2 regions of the Dehalobacter sp. DCM genome follow, and region 1 is predicted to be linked to the other one. Evidence: riboswitches for the same ligand, from Rfam matches in the RefSeq annotation. Region 1 holds a riboswitch; the other holds the start of a gene.
What was found. A riboswitch is a leader RNA that binds a small molecule or an ion and turns the genes downstream of it on or off. The one in region 1 is predicted to bind molybdenum cofactor.

Region 1 (10,539 bases):
TCTGCGTGCCACAGTTCCGGCGACAAGCGGAGCACGGATTGCGTAGCGCAACGGTCCATGGATGACGGACCATGGATGGTCCTAAGTTCAAATTCACCACGGATGGTAATAGAATTTGAACTTCCTGTTAACGATTGCAATTCGCCAAGGAGGGCAAAAGAATTTTAACTTCCTTAATGCAAATTCAAGGATGGCGCAAGAGCCGAAAGCGGAATGTGGCATGCATACCAGCCCAGATTATTACATCCTTCTGTCATGGTATTTAGAAAACGTTGTACTAGGTAAAACGTGTACGAGTCGTAAACAGCATGCTGAATAAACGTATGGCAATATTTCTCCAAAAGTAGGTGTTTGTGATGGATCGAGACCATTTTGCCAGGATCTTTGGGTATGAGGATTATGATGCGATGCAGGAAAACACGACCACGGTCTATAAAGACGGTCAGATCTGCTGGAATATAACGTCGCTTCCGGATAACCGCTTTATCACCTGGGATAATGCTGAAATAGCGGATGACAGAGTGGAAGTTTTCCTTACCAGAGAGAGCGCTCTAAATTATTTGAAGCAGCTTCGAGAAAATATCTTACATTAATTCGTATTGATTTACCATTTTATCGCCTATCTCCAGTATTTCTTTGGATGATTTTATTGGGAAACTCGAGACCGTTGCACATGCGTTTTATAAACCACGTGCAACGGTCTCTTCTGCTTATTTTTCTTTATGTATGACAAATATACCATGTCTTATTGACATCTTTACCCATAAATTATACGATTTAAGATGAATTTAATCTTACAACGGCTTTGTTGATTATTTATGGGGGGATATCATAACATGAAAGTCAAACGAATCTTGTCGCTTACCACAGCTATCATGATCTGTCTATTTTTAGCTGTGGGCTGCAGCGCAAAGCCGACGGCAACAATCAAAATCGGCGGTAATTTTGAACTGACAGGCGGTTATGCAATTTATGGCAAAAGCGGAGAAAACGGTGTTAAGCTTGCTATAAAACAAATAAACGAAAAAGGCGGGATTTTGAAAAAGCAGCTGGAGTATTTTGGAGCTGATAACCATTCCAAAGACGCCGAATCAACCCTTGCCGCGACACAGCTAATAACACAGAATAAAGTAGCAGGAATCATTGGTCCAATGACAAGTCCGAATACCATCGCGGCGATTCCTATCGCCACTGAAAACAATGTTCCGTTGATCACTCCGACAGCAATAGACGATAATATCACCATGGGAAATAACGGATTGAATAACTGGGTATTTCGGGCCTGTTTCTCCAATGCTTATGAAGGTGAAGCCGCTGCCAATTTTGCGGCCGATACATTGAAAGTCTCCCGGGCTGCAGTCATCGTCGATAAGGGTATGCTCTATTCCAACACGATTGCGGCTAGTTTCATCCGGACTTTTGAAAACTCCGGCGGAAAAATAGTCTCTACCAAGCAGTATAATTCTATTGATACTGATTTTCGTTTAATCCTGTCACAAATTAATTCAACCGGCGCGGATCTGATATTTATTCCCGGCAATTATAATCAGGCAGGTGAAATTATTAAACAAGCCCGCCAAATGAAAATAGATGTCGTTTTTTTAGGCGGTGATGGCTGGGGGACCGGTCCGATTGCTGAAGTTGCGGGAAAAGAAGCGCTGAACAAAGCCTATTATCTTGATCAAGTTGCCATGAACGATCCTGCCTTAGCTGATTTTGCTGCGGCATATAAAGCAGAATATGGCGAAGATGCCCCTATGTTTGCCGCCCTTGCCTATGATGCTGCCAATATGTTGATTACGGCTATTGAAAAAACTGGAAGCACCGATACGGATAAAGTACGGGAAGCTTTAGAAAACATGACAGATTTTCAGGGAATCACCGGCAACATAACAGTTGACCCTACAACCCATAATCCGAAGAAAAGTGTTACGGTGATTAAGTTTGTCGATGGCGTCAAGACATTTGAGACGCGTATCGAACCGAAATAATAGTCATGATACGTAGAATAGTTTATTATAATCGGCCATAAATCATAAAAAGTCGTATTTCGGAGGATAAATAGTGGGGAAACCAAATTTATCCTTCGATTTATTTTATTTCATTGCTTTTATGTGTTAAAATATTTAAACAGGTTTAATAGAGCATAACGTGCTGAAATCCGTATAAGATTAATGCTCATAAGCACAAAATATATATTGAATGAAATGTAATAAACTTATACGGGGAGAACTTGTTCAAATGAGATTGAACAAGAATAATTGTTAACAAGGAGAATCTGAAAAAGTATGTCAAATTTTTTTGAAATAGGCCTCAGTAAACCACTGATCAAAGCTATTTCTGAAATGGGTTTCGAGGAAACCACACCCATTCAAGAGAGGACCATCCCATTAGCCCTCGAAGGCAAAGATATCATCGGCCAAGCCCAGACAGGAACCGGTAAAACTGCGGCTTTTGGTATACCTATGATTGAACGGATCAAGGCTGATAGAGAAAGCATTAAAGCGTTAGTCGTAACTCCCACCCGCGAGTTAGCTATTCAGGTGGCTGAAGAATTGAACCGTATCGGACAATTCAAAGGTGTTCGTGCTCTGCCCATATACGGTGGCCAGGATATTGACCGCCAAATCCGTTCCCTGAAAAACAGGCCGCAAATCATTGTTGGTACACCGGGAAGACTGATGGACCATATGCGGCGCAAAACGATCCGCCTGCAGCAAATAGAGGCCGTAGTATTGGACGAAGCCGATGAAATGCTGAGTATGGGATTTGTTGAGGATATCGAGAATATTCTTAAAGAGGTTCCTACAGACAGACAGACACTGCTCTTTTCAGCGACCATGCCAAAATCTATTCTGGATCTGGCGCAACGATTCATGAAAGATCCAGAATTGATCACGATGAAGGCTAAAGAGATAACTGTACCGCAGATTGAACAATATTATGTCGAGGTATCAGAGAAGATTAAGTTTGATGTTCTTTGCCGCCTTCTCGATATACAGTCACCGGATCTGGCCATTGTATTTGGCAGAACAAAACGGAGAGTCGACGAATTATTTGAAGCTTTAACCAAGAGAGGTTACTCTGCAGAAGGAATCCACGGCGATCTGACGCAAGCCCGACGCGATACGGTCATGCGGCATTTCAAAGAAGGCTTTACCGAAATTCTTGTGGCTACGGATGTCGCGGCCAGAGGTTTAGATATCAGCGGAGTTACCCATGTGTATAACTTCGATGTTCCTCAAGATCCTGAAAGTTATGTTCATCGTATCGGCCGTACAGGAAGAGCAGGCAAAGGCGGACAGGCTATTACTTTTGTAACACCGCGCGAAATTGGTCATTTGAGACTGATAGAACAAGTCGCCAAACGGAGAATCACCCGTAAACCGCTGCCAACCTTCAACGATGTCCTGGTTGGTCAGCAGCGTCTGACCATGGATAGAATCCTGAAAGCCATTGAGGATGAGGATATTCTCAAATATAAAGAGATGTCCGAAGAGCTTCTCGAAGATAATGACTCCATAACACTATTGTCAGCCGCTTTAAAACTGCTGACCAAGGAGCCAAGCACGGCACCTGTCGTCTTGACCGAGGAAGCTCCGCTCCGGAGCAGACAGACCAGAAGGGATCGTTATGATCAAGGATTCAATCGGAACCGCGATCACAGTACACACCCTTCACGGGACGGCAATAAATATCCGTCGCGGTATCCGAAACGGAAATCCCCTTCCGACTTTAGAGAAAGCCGCTAATAACATTACAAATTCGGAATTGATTCCGAATTCGGGATACCGTCTCTTTCCAGAGGCCAAAATAAAAACGCCCTTTCCGCATGAACTTGCTGAAAGGGCTTGTTTTTTTATCTCTGCAATTGTGCGTATCTCTTTTTTAATGTGGATGGTTTTCTTATCAGCACAGAGACAAGAGTCTGAATCGTTACAAATGTCCATTTCTTGCTAAATGTTCTTCTGAGTAAGCCACCATGCGTTTCACCATATTGCCACCGATCTTTCCTCCCAAGCGGCCGCCGATCCTGCCCGCATCCCTGGAAGAAAGATGCCCGTTATCACCATCGATATCGAATGTAATCCCGAGCTCCTGGGCGATTTGTACCTTTGATTCCATTAAATATTTCGCATAATCCTGCGGATTCATTTGTGGCATCTTCTTCACTCCAAACTCTGTTTTATTGATTTTATTATGTGCGGAGCAAAGAATGTCATACGATGAAAATTCTTCAAAACTCAATGATCTCCATTAATCAACTCAATTTGAAACAGCGACTCATTCGGCAAAAAGCGCAGTTCTTCCTTGGTATACGATGAAGATTTAGGAAGAAGGAAAAGCTCCTGATTTTCTTTCTTCCAGCTGACAAGCGTCATATGATCATTTTCCCTATAAAAAAACCGTGACGGATTAGCTATTCTTGCCCGTGTCAAGCCCTGAATCGTATCAGCCAGACAGGGCGAACCGATTACCGAGACTAAAAGGTCTGCTGAATGCAAATTGCCCAGTTCTTCTTCAGCAACGATGGCCATTCGCAGGGCGAGCAGCAAATCATGGCATTCTTCCTGATGATGCTGAAGCGCCGCTTTTTGCATCATTTCCCTACGTAGTTCTTTCTGCTTTGGCCGGATATATGGATACCGGGGCGAGAAAATAATATCCTGATCATAATAAGGTTTTATATCCAAAACAGGGGAACCGTCGATGGCATCCAAATTTTGAACAATAATTTTATTTCCTTGAACCTGATCCAATTTAACAAGAGATAACCCGATCGGATTCGGTCTGCCAGGAGTTCGTATGCCAAATACACCATATAACGGCGCATCGGGATTGACCTTTCGTGGTGTTGTTTCCCTGGTATTTCGATTAGCCTGATGAAACCACGACAGTATCCACAGATAGGAATGCTCTTCGATTCTTTTGAGTCCTTGAGCATATTCAGGGTATACTTCAATACACGCCTGTTCTCCTGTTAGGGACATTCCTGATGTGTCTCGCTGTGGCGAATGAACAATACCAATGGGTCTGATATCAATTGAATCGGTAATCGGTGAAACCATTCCCGCTTTTTCTCCCCTCATTAATAACAATTATCGATTTTAAGTCAGTACAGGTGCGCATGCTTTCGCCAAGCGACCGTCACCTGCAGGCATGCTGGCTATCTTTACCTTCACGCCATAGACCTCGCATAGACTATCCTCTGTTACGATTTCATCCGGCTCGCCAATTTTGAAGCCGCCATCGTGCAGCAGAACCACACGCGTACTGCATAGAAATGCATGATCCGGGCAATGCGTGGTCATAACAACACCAAGGCCGTTTTCTGCTAATTTCTTTATTTTACCCAAAACGCGCATTTGGTTGCCAAAATCCAAATTGGATGTAGGTTCATCCATAACGAGTATTTTCGGCTGTTGGGCGAGAGCTCGGGCAATAAGTACCATCTGACGCTCCCCCCCGCTGATTTCCGTATATACCCTGTTTTGAAGGAATCCAATGCCGATGGTCTCCATAGACTCAATGGCTAAACGTTTATCTTCCTTCGATGGCGTAGAAAACGTACCAAGATGCGCTGTACGTCCCATTGTCACAACATCAAGCGCTGTAAATGGAAATGGCGGGGTGTGATTCTGTGGCACATAACCGATGACTTGGGCGAAACGTTTACGTGTCCACCGACTTACGTCCTCACCGCCTACCTGAATGGAGCCGCCCAGGAGCTTTAGAAATCCCAGAATGCTTTTGAATAGTGTTGTTTTTCCCACACCATTCGGTCCAAGCAAACACAGAATCTCATGGGGGGATACGGAAAAAGATATTCCGTCAATGACCTTTCTGTCTTGATAGCCGCAAACAGCTGAACATACTTCCAGTTGCATTACCATGCGCTCCTTCCCTTCATCAGCAGATACAGAAAAAATGGTGCTCCAATAATGGCAGTAAGTATGCCTAGAGGAACCTCAGTAACAAAGGCTGTTCTCGCCACATTATCAACCATCAAAAGAAACGTTCCGCCAATTAAAACCGATGCCGGCATGAGTACTTTATAATCCGGTCCTACAATCAGGCGGGCTAAATGCGGAATGATAAGACCGACCCAACCTACCATACCGGCAACCGAGATGGCCGATGAGGTCAATAGCGTTGATGCCAGGATTAGTATGAGTCTTACCCTGGATGTATCCACTCCCATTGCTTTGGCTTCCTCTTCACCAAATGACAGAACATTGATCTTCCAGCGGAAAAGAAAAAGCGGAATTAATCCGATCACAAAGGGAACCAGCATCATCAGCACTTCCCTGTTTGTGATCGAGTTCAGTCCCCCCATCAGCCAAAATGTAATTTCCTGCAGCTTATTATTTGGGTCCGCTACAAACTTTGTAATAGAGGTAAACGCAGAAAAAAGACTCTGGACCACCATCCCCGTGAGTACCAACACGAGAACCGCGGTTGAATTGCGCCCAATGATGCTGCTAAGCCCGTATGTCAAACCCACTGCAGCCAGGCCAAAGATAAACGCTGTAATCTCAATGGATAGAATGTTAAAGGAATTCAGGATAGCAAAAGCAGCACCAAAACCGGCTCCGGCAGAAGCACCAAGGATATCGGGGGAAACCATAGGATTTCGAAAAATGCCCTGGTAAGCTGCCCCCGAACCGGCTAAAGCAGCGCCAATCATAATCGCGCATAAAATACGGGGAATACGTACATTGAACAGGACGGTTCCCACTGTCCCCAATTCTGCTGTTCCGAATATCTTTTCAAAGAAAATGCGCATTAATTGATCCAACGGAATCCCATACCTGCCGATCGTCAAGGAAAATATAAAAGCAGCGATAAGCAGTAATATAAGTGCCGTCATCACGGGGATGGACGGCCGCCGATTCCCCCAGCTCAAAGCGCAGGGAGCATCGGCTGCCGTTTTATGAGTATCCCGCATTATTTTTCTCCGCCTCCGTTAATCAGTGCGGTAGCTTGTACATCGGTAATATCGACTTGATAAAAGGTCTTATAAAACGCTTTGACATCACTCTTCAGATCCACTTGAACATATTCGGGATATAATACACTGGCCAGCCATTCTGCGCCAATGACCCTTGCCATACACGGCGGCCGGTCAAACCAACCAAAAGGAAGCGCTGCCGGTTTGTAGATTCTATTGTTTTTAACGGCTGAGATACTGGACCACTTGGAATCGGTATTAACTGTTTTCAGGAAATCGTCTCCACCCATCATCGAATTGACGATAATGACTTCGGGATTCCAGTTCAGGATCTGTTCCATGGAGACTTCTGTACCCATGCTTTGCGCTGAGGTTTCCAACGTAACCACGTTCGCTGCATTGACGAAGTTCAGCACTTCCGTATGCATAGAATCGGATCCATCGGTACTCAGTCCGTCTGCACTTTCCGCATAGTATACCTTTACTTTTTTATCGTCGGGAACCTTGGAAACCATGGATTTTGTTCTGTCTAAGGATTCTTTAACATAGTCTGCGAGCATATTCGCACGTTCCGATTGGCCAAGGATCTCACCAAGCAGTCGGTAAGCCTGTTCCGTAGCCGTAAGAGAGTAATCGAGATTGACAACGGGGATTCCTGTTTGTTCTGATAGCTTTTGAATACTGGCTATGTTCTGTCCTTTTTGACCAATACTCAAAATAATATCCGGTTTAAGACTGATAATATATTCCGTATTGTACGTGTTTTTACCACCCATGTTCCCGCCGAGTACCGGGAGGTCTCTGTATTTTTCATTGATATACTGTAAGGCATCTTCCGTCATTTTAGAGTTCCAGCCAATCAGCTTATCCGGATCGACCGTATAAACCATATAGGTCCCGATAGGACTGGTGCAGTATACTTTCTTAACTTCCGCCGGGATGCTGCACTGATTCCCCATCATGTCTGTAAACTCGCGCTTTCCATCAACGATTTTCGTTAATTGGACCGCTGCTGTTTGTTTCGACGAGTTGTCAGTCGAGGCGGATTTAGCCGAGCACCCCACCAGCGAAAGCAGCCCGAGGACTAAACAGATGCTCAGAGCAAGGAATTGCGTAAACTTCTTTGACTTCATTTTCTCTAATTTCTCCTTTAAATATTAATTATTATGTGGTGTATATAAAAGAAGCGTTCTGCTCCTGTATACATTTGTTCTGCCGGCGCATTATCTATGCTAATTATCGTTGCTGATTTGGAAAAATGAAAAAACCATTCGCACCTGTCAGAGAAAGAAAATTGGCATAAACACCGGCGTTCTCAGTGGCGACAAGATTGGTTCTCTCGTCGGTATATAACCGCGTGACGGCCATTGCTCTTGCCCATTGATACGGATTAGTCGGATTTTCATTCTGTAAATCAGTGTAAGGGTAAGGAACAAATGGCTGAATGGCGATCCAATCCGCATCAATACTCTTCAGATACTTCAGACCCTCCACAAACGCTTGCTCAGATAGACCAAAACTCAGAAGAAAACCGCTCGACAGTTTCAGTCCTGCCTCCTTTGCGCTTTCCAAAGTCTTTTTACGATCACATAATGTATAATCCCTCAACAACCAATGTAACTGTTTTAAAGCTGTAAGCCAGGCATATCCGAACCTACTTGAGTGGCCCTATGATATCAATGTTATAATTTCCGGTAATAAGCCTCTTCGGCACAAGACAGACATAATGTCATGCCATCTTTCTCTACATCCCTGGCATCCATCACTTTTTCTCCGCATTGGCTGCATTGGATAGACCGCAGCGGCTTCCCGGGTAAATCCCGCGGCAGGATATCCACGGTCACTTTCTCTACTTTGAAAAGATCTCGGTCATCAAACCCCTCCCAAAACTGATAGGGATCAGCATCATCCGGCATTTGAATATTTGCTGCAGAACTCAAACGGACCGCTTCGTTCGTTTGGAGATTTAGAAAAGTCGCAGCCATTTTTCCATAGTTAACGAGTTTCAGCCGTTTACGCCCTAATGTACAGCCTGTTACGACACAGATCGCATCGGAAGCACATCGATCGATTTCCACGTAGACGATCAAATCCTTAAATGTTAGCGGATCTTCAATACCCAATAGTTTTGATCCAAAGCGGGCCATCCGGACGCCGATGAACATTCCTGCACATAAATGTCCGTGATAAGCTGAAGCAGCCTCTAAATCTTCTTTAAATGTACGCATTTCAATCCCTCTTCCCATTATTCTAATTCTCAAATCGATTATTAGAATATCGGTTTGCATGATGGCTGATTTAGGTGTCACACCAAATCGATACGCATTTCTCATTCTCCGATATGACCACGTATAAAAAATGCTCCGCGTAATCACAGAGCATTAGGGTATCAAGTCAGATCATGCTGTGCTCCTTTTCAAGCGTGAAGGCAAGTCCGTTTCCAGACGCACCCTGTGGGTGTTAACCCAGTCTGTTTCCCATAGAAATATCTTTAGGCAAACAGCTCGGAGAATATTTATTTTTTTCACTTGCGACATCGTATAAGCCAACACAAACAAACAATAACTAATATAAACATTATAATTTTGCGGCAACACAATGTCAATACACTATATAAACTAACAACAACTAAATACAATTCAAAAACATATTCTTTCGATTCAAGCAAATTGTTTTGCCAACTCTTTTTCGATTGTCTTAGTGATGGTTGCCAAACCATGGCTCCTGGAATAGCATACATTTTTTTTGTACTTTTTAACGGATTCTTTTGCTTCCCACATACTCAAATGCGAACATGCATCTTGAACAATGATGACATAATCAGAATCTCTGATTAAATTATTCAGGACTTTCTTATTTCGTTTTTTGGGATAACCGTCATGACATCGTATCTGATTATTAGCCATCAGCTCACTCTCTCTACTGAAGGCTCCTATGTTAAAACCGCCAATTATTGCAATCTTCATTCCGTTTACCTCCTAATTTGTACATTATCAACTGAACTCTATATCCCAAAACAAAAAAACAAATTTCTGCTGCTTTGCCCTGTAATACTGAATTAAAGGTTAAAAAATATTGATTGCAGAATAAGAAGGCATCTTCCTGACCCGTGCCAAATAATGAATGGCATTTTCCGTCAATACCTCTATCTGTCTAATCCCAACGGCTTTTAGGAGTGCCACTTCTAATTGGCCTAAAGGTGCCAATGCCGGAGCAATTAACTGATTCTTCTGCAGAAGCGAACCTGCCAGAATAATATTTTGTCCGGGCTGGGGTATTTTAACTATTTTAAGTTTATCGTCAGCGTCAATTTCATACTCATCTAATGGAACGACGGCATCAAATCCATATGGAATCTCCATGCCGGCCTTCCTGTAAATATATTCGTAACCTTCACTCCATTCTTCAGCATCTAATAAATTGAAATAAATTGTTTTGACAGCAATTCCATCCACCATACTCACCGAGTTTTTAGGCAGATCTTTTTCTGAGACGATTTTTCGGTAATTCAATCTTCCCATGGCGTCTTGAATTGCAATGGTTTCTATTTTATTTTCAGTATTAGCTTGTTCATCTTTTAACTTCGG
Region 2 (10,539 bases), 1.4 Mb from region 1:
TGAACCATATCAAGTCAAAGCGATGATTGTTAATGCTACCAATCCGATCAATTCTTATGGCGAGAGTAAACTGACGTTGGAAGCCCTAAGGAAAGTGGACTTTCTGGTTACCTGTGACTATTGGATGACGCCGACTGCGGTACTTTCCGATTATGTTCTGCCGATTGCCGGCGCTCTTGAGCGTCCGACCATCACCAGCAGCTATGGCTGTACAGACTTCCTGCTGGCATCACAGCGTGCGATTCAGCCGATGTACGAACGCCGCAATGATTATAACTTCTGGAAAGATCTCGGCGTTGCCCTAGGTCAAGCTGAACATTGGCCTTGGGAAACCGTCGAAGATGCATATTTTGCTAAAATCGAACCGCTTGGCTATGGCACTGAGAACTATGATCAGTTCGTCGAATGGTACCGTTTCCACTTCCCAGAGAGAGAATATCAGAAATACTTGAGACAGGGATTTGCAACCCCCTCCGGAAAAGTAGAGCTATATTCCAGTATCCTGGAGGAGCTCGGTTATCCGCCAATGCCCGAATATACAGGCCCTGCAGAGAATGAGAACGACAATCCGGAACTAGCGCAGGAATACCCGCTCGTGCTCTCTACCGGTAATGGATTTATGCCGTTTCATCATTCAGAACATTTCAATATAAGAAGTGTTCGTTATATCAATCATGAACCGCATTTCCAAATCAACCCGGAAACAGCAAAAGAGTACGGTATTAAGGAAAATGACTGGGTCTGGATCGAAACCAAACGCGGCAGAATCAAACAAAGAGCCGATGTCACCCAGGCTGTAGCACCGAAAGTTATAATCACCGAGCGAGGCTGGTGGTTCCCAGAGAGAGACATCAATGAGCCGGTTCTTGGCGGATGTCTGGAATCAAATACCAATGTTTTAACCAGTACAAGCGATGAAGACTGTGACCCGATCAGCGGAACCTGGGCTAATAGAGGTTTGTTATGCAAAATTTACAAGGTAGACGGAAAGGAGGGGAAGTAACATGGCACGTTATGCAATGGTAATGGATACCCGAGCATGTGTCGGCTGCCAATCCTGTACGGTGGCCTGCAGAACCCATAATAATCTTCCGGTGGATATGATGTACAACCCGGTGACGACAGTGGGACCGGAAGGGGTATTCCCTGATCTGCACATGATTCATATTCCTTTGATCTGTATGCATTGTGAAAATACACCTTGTGTCGATGCCTGCCCGACCGGTGCTTCCCAGCGCCGTGATGACGGAATCATTTTTGTCGAAGAAAAGAAATGTGTCAGCTGCAAAGCCTGTGTTATGGCTTGCCCCTATGGCGCCCGTGTTTGCAACCATGAAAAAGGTGTTATCCAGAAATGCGATTTCTGTATGGACCGTGTCGACAAAGGCAATGTTCCCCGCTGCGTCCAAACCTGTCACCAGAAAGCCCGTACTTTCGGCGATCTGGACGACCCAAACAGCGAAGTTTCCAAGCTGATTAAGAAACACAATGCCGTTCGTTTGCTTGGTGAACTCGGAACAGAACCCTATGTATTCTATATTGGATTGGAGGCGCAGATCCGATGAGTCACAAACATCATGATGGTTTTGGTTGGATGCTTGCTGTTGACTTTTTCTTCGCCGGAATGGGCGCAGCAATGCTGGTTATAGCCGGTCTCGCAGATTTGTTGTTGGGTGAAGGGATGACCTCCGTCCTGGGCAATTTCGTTGCTCCCTTATGTGTATGCGTTGGAGCCGGATTGCTGCTGCTTGAACTGCCCAATCCTTTAAAGGGTTGGCGGGTATTTATGAATCCGAAAGCGGTCATCTGCTTTGGTGCCTATATGATGACACTTTGTATCGGTGCCGGGTTGATCTACGCTTCCTTCGGACTTCCTTTCCTTCCCTGGGCCGGATTTGTTATCGCCCGGAAGTTCTTTGCTGTTTGTTGTGTGATCTTTGGTTTGATTGTTGCCACATACCCTGGCATTCTGCTGGGACGCAACAAAGCCCGTCCGTTTTGGACCGGCGTTGGGATGATGACTATCTTCCTGCTTTCCTCTCTGGTTACGGGAATGTCCTGCTTTATTTTAAGCGACCTGCTGCTGCCGGCACAAAATGTGGACGTGATGAATGTGATGCCCTGGCTCGCAGCTGCCGTCCTGGCTTTCCAACTGCTGACCTGGTTTGGTTACATGTGGGTTAAGCTCACCGGAACAACCGAAAGGGAAGCTATTGCTGCCAAAATGTGGATTGATGGCAAATATGCGATGGCCTTTAAAGGCGGGATCCTCTTTATTGGAACGTTCATCCCATTGGTTCTGTTTCTGATTGCTCCGTATATTGTCATGGCCGACACACTCCTGGCCATAGGCGGTTTATGCGTCCTGCTCGGCGGTTTGATTATGCGTAATGCCGTTATCTTCGCAGGGCAAGAACGTACCTGGCTGCCCGGCGAACAGAAGTTCAGAGGAAAGTTGCCGCATGGCGATGAAGATTTCATGAAGATATTAAAAAATTGATTGACCTTAGCGCATGTTTCAAAATAGTGTGGGTTCAGTAAAATGATATTGATGGATATACGTCATATCGATACGGCTGTATACGATGTGGCGTATATCTTCATCATGACGGTTATTCTGGTGTATATTTAAGGTTGGAAACCCAATATGCGGATTTTACAGACAGCAACAGATAGTGTATCCTACTATCGGAACTACAACCTCGGAAATTGTTATTAGTATATTTGTGGTTTGCCCTTATTTGATTATCTTTTTTAGCGTATTTCGTATTATATAAATGCCCGGTGATCACGATCGTATGATGAGCGGGTCAAAAGGAGAAGGTTCTATGTTGAAAAATGATACCGCTGTCTTAGATCATGCCGAAATTATCGATCAGACCCAAAGTGTCTGTCCTGTCTGCTTAAAAGTAATCGATGCGCAAATCGTGGTGCAGGATAGAGCCGTCTATATGGAGAAGACGTGTCCGGAACACGGGAAGGTTATTACCTATGTTTGGCCGGATATCGACCACTATCGCTGGATGAGTGATCTTCGCCTGCCCTTGAAAAAACCGCAGGTTTTCAGGCAGTCCCAGCAGGGTTGTCCGCATGATTGCGGTTTTTGTACATCGCATCTCCGCCACTGCACACTGGCTGAAATCGAGGTTACCGAACGTTGCAATCTTCGGTGTCCGGTCTGCTTTATGGCAGCTGAAGCGGCGAAAGGTGTCATTCAACATGACTTTGACCTTCAAATTATTGAAGATAAATATAAAGCAATTCTGGCGCAATCCGGGGCACAAACCAGTATTCAACTGACCGGCGGTGAGCCGACTATTTGTAAAAATCTGCCCGAAATTGTTCGAATGGGAAGAAGAATTGGGTTTGATTATATCGAGGTCAACACCAACGGTGTTGTCATTGCACGCGATCCGGCATATATTCAGGAACTGGCCGAAGCAGGCATCAGCGGCATATATATGCAATTTGATGGATTGACTGGTGACGTCTATGCAAAGATCCGGGGAGAAAATATCTTGGAGTATAAACTGAAGGCGATTGAGAATTGTCGTAAGGTGGGGGTACAGGTTGTCCTGGCCATGACAGTCATTGAAGGCATTAACGAGGACCAAATGGGTGATGTACTCAACTTTGCGCTGCAAAACCGGGATGTTATTGCCGGACTAGCGTATCAGCCTGCCTTCGGCTCCGGACGTTTTGACGTCACGATTCAAAAAAGGCTGACCATGGGTGATGTCGCTTTCATGTTGGCAGACCAAAGTAAAGGATTGATTCAACCGTATGATTTTCTGCCGCTGGGATGTTCTCATCCTATCTGCTCATCGGCAACATATATCATTGAAGAAAAAGGACATTTCCTGCCGTTTACCCGGCAGATATCACCCCAGGAATATATAGAAGCTTTCAATCCGGACAGCCCTCAAGGTTCTGTATTGGGAGATATAGCCTCTAATAAATATCCTGATCTCGTATCCGGCGTGTCTATCGTCATCATGAATTATATGGATGCTTTTAGTATGGATCTCAAACGTTTAAAGGAATGCAGTATGACTGTTGCGAGAAATGACGGGTGTTTAGTGCCCTTTTGCTCCTATCAGCTGACCAATATCGACGGCAAACGGATGAGTGATCTCTTTGCACCGGAAGGATGATGACGTTATGGGTAGTAATGATAATGTGTTTATCACATCTCACAATAATGGTTTAGGAACCGGGAATGCCGATAGGAATTTGAACGAAAAGACAGTTCGGACAAACTGCCGATTCTGCGGATATCAATGCGGTTTGACCGCAACTGTCCAAGACGGGAAGGTGACTTCAGTCAGTCCTGATCCCACGCGCTTTCCGGGTGATGCGAATATTCAAAAGGGCTGTCGGCGATGGCGAATGGCCCCGGAAATACTGGATCATCCGCAGCGAATTAACTTTCCTATGAAAAGAGTGGGGGAACGCGGTAGCGGACAATGGGAAAGGATTTCTTGGGATCAAGCCCTGGATGAAATCGCTGCAAAACTTCAGTCGTTAAAGCAAAACTATGGACCTGAAATGTTAGCTACCAGTATCGGCGGACCGCACACGACCTTTTGGCCGCTGCATCGTTTCATGGCCCTTTTTGGAAGTCCAAATAATATGGGTATCGGCCAGATTTGCTGGAACCCGGGTATCTGGATTAATTCCCTGACATATGGCTGGCCAATTGACATGGAACTTGACCAGGAAGAAACAGGCTGCCTGATTCTCTGGGGTGTTAATCCTGCCGAATCAGATAACTCCGTATTATGGCGTACGATACAGGCTTTCAGCAGGACGGGAAAACCGTTTATCGTTGTTGATCCAAGAAGAACCCGGTCCGCGGAGATTGCAACCCATTGGGTGGGGATTCGGCCCGGAACCGATGCGGTATTTGCTTTAGGCTTGCTTCAGGTGATCATCACGGAGAATTTATATGATCAGGAATTTGTCACACAATGGTGTCATGGTTTTGAGCAGCTTAGACAGCATGTGCTTTCTTATAAGCCGGATCTTGTTGAGGAGATCACCGGTGTCCCCGCGGACATGATCAGGGAGGTGGCACATTTATATGCTAAAAATGGACCGGCTACCTTGCATAGTGGACGGGGCATCGATCAGCTGGGGCCAAACAGTGTGCCAACCCATCGGGCAATTGCTATCTTACGTGCCATTACCGGCAACCTGGACCGACCGTATGCTTCCCATATCAGTGAAATGCCCGATTTTATTCCCGAAATCGATTTGGAATTAAGTGAACAGCATGCGGCGGCGATGGCGGCAAAATACATTGCCAAGGATAAACTCAGTTTACAGGCATTCACCGGGTATGAAAAAGTCCGTCAGCAAACGATGAAGCATGGGAAACGCCTGCCGATGCGCTATTTGACTTCAGCACACCCCAACCTTGTTTGGAATGCCATGTTAACGGGTAAACCCTATCCTGTCAGATCACTTATTGTCATGGCTTCGGATCCGTTACTAACGCAGGCAGATACCCATCTGATCTATGAAGCAATGAAGAGCTTGGACCTGATGGTTGTGTTGGAATTGTTCCCAAATCCCACCTCCATGCTGGCTGACTATGTGCTGCCGAGCGCAGGAATTCTGGAACGGCCTCTTATTGAGACAAAGGCTGGCACCGCCAATATTGCCTATGGCGGCGACCAAGCGGTAGAACCCTATTATGAACGCCGACCGGACTTTTACTTCTGGAAAGAACTGGGGCTGCGACTGGGCCAATCGGATACGGACTGGCCATGGGAAACTTACCACGATGCCATGATCTCATCATTAGCTCCGGCGGGTATTTCCTGGGAAGAATATTGTGATACCGGACTTTATTGCCCGCCGAATGACTATTTTAAGTATGCGGATATCGATCCGGCAACCGGCAAGTACAAAGGTTTTGCCACAGTCAGTGGAAAAGTGGAGCTTTTCAGTGAACTTCTGCAAGAGATCGGCGCCGATCCGCTCCCTACGCCAAAACCCGTTCAGGCCCAATATGAGGAATATCCATTAATATTGATTAGCGGTGCACGTTTTCAACCGTATTACGCGTCGAGTTATCACCATTTGGAAAAATTCCGGGCGACACATCCGGAACCTTTAGCGGAAATAAGTGCAGCTACCGCTGCAAAGTTAGGGTTGGAAGACGGATGCAAAGTCCAGGTCGAAACAGATCGGGGAAAAGCAGTGTTTACTTTAAAAATATCTGTCATGTGTGACGATGTTGTCAGTCTGGAGTATGGATGGTGGTATCCGGAGATGCAGCCAGCAGAACCGGATCTGGGCGGACTATGGCTGGGGAATGCCAATATTCTTACCAATGCGGATATTGAAACTTCCGATCCGTTGATCGGTACTTGGACCTATAACGGTTTGTCCTGTAAAATCAAAAGGTTATAAAATAAAAAATTGACTGGCATAGATATTGCATTATAAAAGTATGACCGGAGGGTTCTTTTGCATAAGAAGATTATCTTTGACTGTGACAATACGATGGGCGTGCAAGGCGCGGATGTTGATGATGGTCTGGCCTTGATTTATCTCTTGGGTAAGATGGATGCGGAAATATGCGGAATTACGACGACTTATGGAAACAGTGACGTCGAGACGGTCTATACCAATACACAACGTATGCTGCATGAGATTGGACGGTCGGATATACCTTTCTTCAAAGGCTGTCCGGATAATCACACCCATATCAGCGACGCTGTGGATTTTCTTGTAAAGACTGTTGATGCCGATCCGGGGAGTATTAGCATACTGGCGACTGGTTCGCTAACTAACATCTATGCGGCCTTTCTCAAAGATCCTCTCTTTTTTCAGAAAACTGCTGAAATCGTTGTCATGGGGGGCATTACGGAACCCTTGATCATCAACGAGAGAAATTTGGATGAACTGAATTTCTCTTGTGACCTGGAAGCGGTTAAGGTGCTGATGGAAAATGGAAGAAATATCTCTATTATTACCGGTAATAACTGTCTAAAGGCCTTTTTTAGCCGAGAGGAGTTTATTGGAAAACTCAACTGTCCCAGTCCATCAACCCACTATCTCCGCGATAATTGCATGTACTGGTTTACCCATATAATGAAGATATTTGAAACAGACGGATTTTATAATTGGGATGTTGTCGCAGCTGTATATTTAATGGATAGGTCACTGTTTACCGATTGTTTTAAGATGCTAAAAACAAATCTGGAAGACTTGAAGCAGGGTTTTCTTCTGTTTGATGATACTAAGGATTCTCAACACTCCGGATTACCGTTTATCAACTTGCCGGTAATAACGGACTCACGGGATTTTATTGAGGAAGTGTATACGACTTGGTTATCTTTTCATATCAAGTGATCAGTTGGCTTTGCTAAATTAAAACGCAAATGTAATAAAATGTAAGCCTTAATGAAATCACACTATTTTATAATAAGATAGAGACAGAAAACGGTTTTTAGGTTATAATGTAGGTAACAATTTTTATAAAAATCATATAATTTTTCTCCGAGCCTTAAAGTCCTAAAGTATTATGCTATGGACCTGAGGTCTGGACAAAGTCCACGGAGTGACAGAAGAAATTTTGTTACTTGCTGTATCGCGAAGGAGATGCGAATATGAATGGTTTTTTCAAACCAAAAATTTATTCCTGCATGTCCGTGCAGGAATTTATTTATTCATGGATGAATTTGTGCCACGGATGGCAAGGAGCGGCGATTATTCATGGATGAATTTATGCCGCGGTACCACAGGTGGTAAGGAGAGACGATTTTTTATGAGGAGGATCAACGTTGAAAAACAACATATCGCTGGAAGAAGCTCAGAGCCTGTTATTTGAATATTGTAACGTTGTGGAAAGTACAAAATTGGACTTGGCTGATACCCTGGAAAGTGTACTATCCGAGGATATATATTCTCAGGAAAACATACCGCCCTTTGCCCGTTCACCTTATGATGGGTATGTATTACGGGCTGAAGATACAGTAGAAGCAAGTCCGGCTAAACCTGTAACACTGGAAGTTATTGAAGAAGTACCTGCAGGCTATACCGCCAAGCAACCTGTCCGACCCGGCCAGGCGATAAAAATCCTTACAGGTGCTCCAATTCCTGAAGGAGCTGATGCTGTGACCAAATTTGAAGAGGTTGCGGTTCGGGATAATACGATTACCATAACCAGACAATATAAACCCGGAGAAGATATTGTTCCAGCGGGAGAAGATATTGCTGCGGGGCAAATCATGGCGACCAAAGGTACGCTCATTACACCCCCGTTGATGGGAGTAATGGCTTCGCTTGGCGTAGCTCACGTGCCGGTTTATAAAATACCCAAGGTAGCGTTGATCTCAACGGGTGATGAACTGATCGATGCCTCAGAGGATCTCCGTCCCGGAAAAATTCGAAACAGTAATATCTATACACTCCAAGGTTACCTTCGTACAATCGGGATCAAACCGATCGTCATAGGAATGTGCAAAGATACAATGGAAGCAGTAGCCGATTTAGTGGAAAAAGGATGGGAGGAAGCCGATGTTGTCATCACAACCGGCGGTGTATCTGTCGGCGACTATGACGTCATCCGTTTTGCAGCCGACTATCTTGGTGCAGAAACGCTGTTTTGGAAAATAGATATCAAACCCGGCTCAGCCTGCCTCGTCGCTGTCAGGGAGGGAAAAATACTCATCGGTTTATCCGGCAATCCTGCGGCAGCAATAGTAACATATCAACTTCTTGTCGTACCTTTTCTTAAAAGGATGGCGGGTAGAAACGCTTATCACAATGAGACGCTTGTAGCGACTATGCAAGCAGATTTTCGCAAAGGAAGTCCTCGCAGACGATTTATCAGAGGCAGGATTGTCTTTGAAAACGGTTTAGCCAATATTGAGACTACCGGGGAACAAGGTAACGGTGTCCTCAGTTCGTTGCTTGGATGTGATGCTCTGGCAGAGGTCCCTGAAAAGAGCGGACCTGTTAAAGCCGGAGAAAAGTTGACTGTTTATAAGGTTGAATAATTTGTTGATCAAAATAAACCATAGAAATGAATCAAAAAAAGTCATACCGGAGGAGATATAAGTGAAAAAGGTAGCAGTTCAAGATGCAGTGGGTATGATTCTCTGTCACGATATAACGAAAGTAATCCCTGGAGAATTCAAAGGCGCTGCGTTTAAGCGAAATCATGTTATCTGTCAGGAAGATGTCGAAGAACTATTAAGCCTAGGAAAAGAACACATATACGTTTGGGAAGAAAACGCCGGCGAGATTCATGAGGATGACGCGGCTGTTCGTATGGCACAGGCTGTGATGGGTGAAAACATCCGGTATACAGAACCGCAGGAGGGAAAAACAACTCTCATATCCACAGAAAAAGGCTTATTACGGATCAAAAGCTCACTTTTATATGAGATCAATTCCATTGAGCACGTGACTATTCCCTCTTTGCCGAGTAACTTTAAAGTGGAAGTAGACCAAAAGATAGCTGCAGCACGTATAGTTCCCCTTGTTACGAAAGAAGAAAATATACGCAAAGTGGAAGAGTTGTGTATTTTACATGGACCGGTATTTTCTGTTCAGCCTTATAAAAAGCTGAAAGTCGGTATTGTAATCACCGGCAGTGAGGTTTTTAAAGGCAGGATCAAGGATAAATTCGGACCTGTCATTCGCAAGAAAGTTGATTATTTTGGAGCTGAAATCATTGGTCAGGAATATTGCCCGGATGAGCTGGAGCTTATTCAGGGTAAGATTTATGAATTTATGGACAAGAAGGCTGATTTGATCATTATGACCGGCGGCATGTCGGTTGATCCGGATGATCTGACACCGGGGGCAATCAGAGGAACGGGTGCAGAAGTGATTACTTACGGCGTGCCTGTTCAGCCCGGAAATATGTTTATGCTGGCCTATTTGCGTGGTGTACCTATATTAGGTGTACCCGGTGCCGCAGCTTATTATAAAACGACTGTTTTGGATGCGGTATTACCGAAAATATTTACCTGCGAAACCCTAAGTAAAAACGATTTCATTCGGATGGGTGAAGGCGGCTTATGCAGCAACTGCCAAATGTGTCAATATCCAAACTGTTATTTTTGCAGATAATTGACCCTGACCCCAGATCCAGGATTATAAAGTGTCATGTCCAAACTATAGAATCGTCAGCAAAATACGTTTTACGCGCATTTGAGGAGAGATAAAATATGATTGATGGTTATGGCAGAGATATCAACTATTTACGGATATCCGTCACCGATCTGTGTAATTTAAAATGCACTTATTGTATGCCGGAAAATGGTATTGATAAAAAAGAACACCGGGAGATCTTAAATCTGGAAACGATTGAAAAAGTAGCTGAGAGTGCAGTTAAGCTGGGTATCACTAAAATCAGATTAACCGGCGGCGAACCACTTGTTCGCAGAGGTATACTTGATTTGGTCCGTAACATTTCTGCCTTAAAAGAACACGGTCTCAAAGAACTGGGACTTACGACCAACGGGCTGCTTTTGAAAAATTACGCTGAAGACTTAAAAAAAGCGGGTTTAACTC

Region 2: another riboswitch for molybdenum cofactor. It lies ahead of LPY66_RS05400 (molybdopterin molybdotransferase MoeA); the one in region 1 lies ahead of LPY66_RS19745 (FmdE family protein).

The regions. Positions count from the first base shown of each region.
Region 1 is NZ_CP092282.1:4,220,369-4,230,907, forward strand. It holds gene LPY66_RS19700 (hypothetical protein) at 357-593, shown strand; gene LPY66_RS19705 (ABC transporter substrate-binding protein) at 837-1,991, shown strand; gene LPY66_RS19710 (DEAD/DEAH box helicase) at 2,289-3,752, shown strand; gene LPY66_RS19715 (alpha/beta-type small acid-soluble spore protein) at 3,937-4,164, opposite strand; gene tsaA (tRNA (N6-threonylcarbamoyladenosine(37)-N6)-methyltransferase TrmO) at 4,245-5,090, opposite strand; gene LPY66_RS19725 (ABC transporter ATP-binding protein) at 5,109-5,888, opposite strand; gene LPY66_RS19730 (FecCD family ABC transporter permease) at 5,888-6,949, opposite strand; gene LPY66_RS19735 (ABC transporter substrate-binding protein) at 6,949-8,085, opposite strand; gene LPY66_RS19740 (hypothetical protein) at 8,189-8,524, opposite strand; gene LPY66_RS19745 (FmdE family protein) at 8,635-9,180, opposite strand; molybdenum cofactor riboswitch at 9,346-9,474, opposite strand; gene LPY66_RS19750 (DUF2325 domain-containing protein) at 9,613-9,918, opposite strand; gene LPY66_RS19755 (hypothetical protein) at 10,018-10,539, opposite strand, start outside.
Region 2 is NZ_CP092282.1:1,114,619-1,125,157, forward strand. It holds gene LPY66_RS05370 (molybdopterin-containing oxidoreductase family protein) at 1-1,003, shown strand, start outside; gene LPY66_RS05375 (4Fe-4S dicluster domain-containing protein) at 1,005-1,565, shown strand; gene nrfD (NrfD/PsrC family molybdoenzyme membrane anchor subunit) at 1,562-2,500, shown strand; gene LPY66_RS05385 (radical SAM protein) at 2,829-4,154, shown strand; gene LPY66_RS05390 (molybdopterin-containing oxidoreductase family protein) at 4,162-6,420, shown strand; gene LPY66_RS05395 (nucleoside hydrolase) at 6,478-7,365, shown strand; molybdenum cofactor riboswitch at 7,499-7,631, shown strand; gene LPY66_RS05400 (molybdopterin molybdotransferase MoeA) at 7,797-9,014, shown strand; gene LPY66_RS05405 (molybdopterin-binding protein) at 9,076-10,095, shown strand; gene moaA (GTP 3',8-cyclase MoaA) at 10,194-10,539, shown strand, end outside.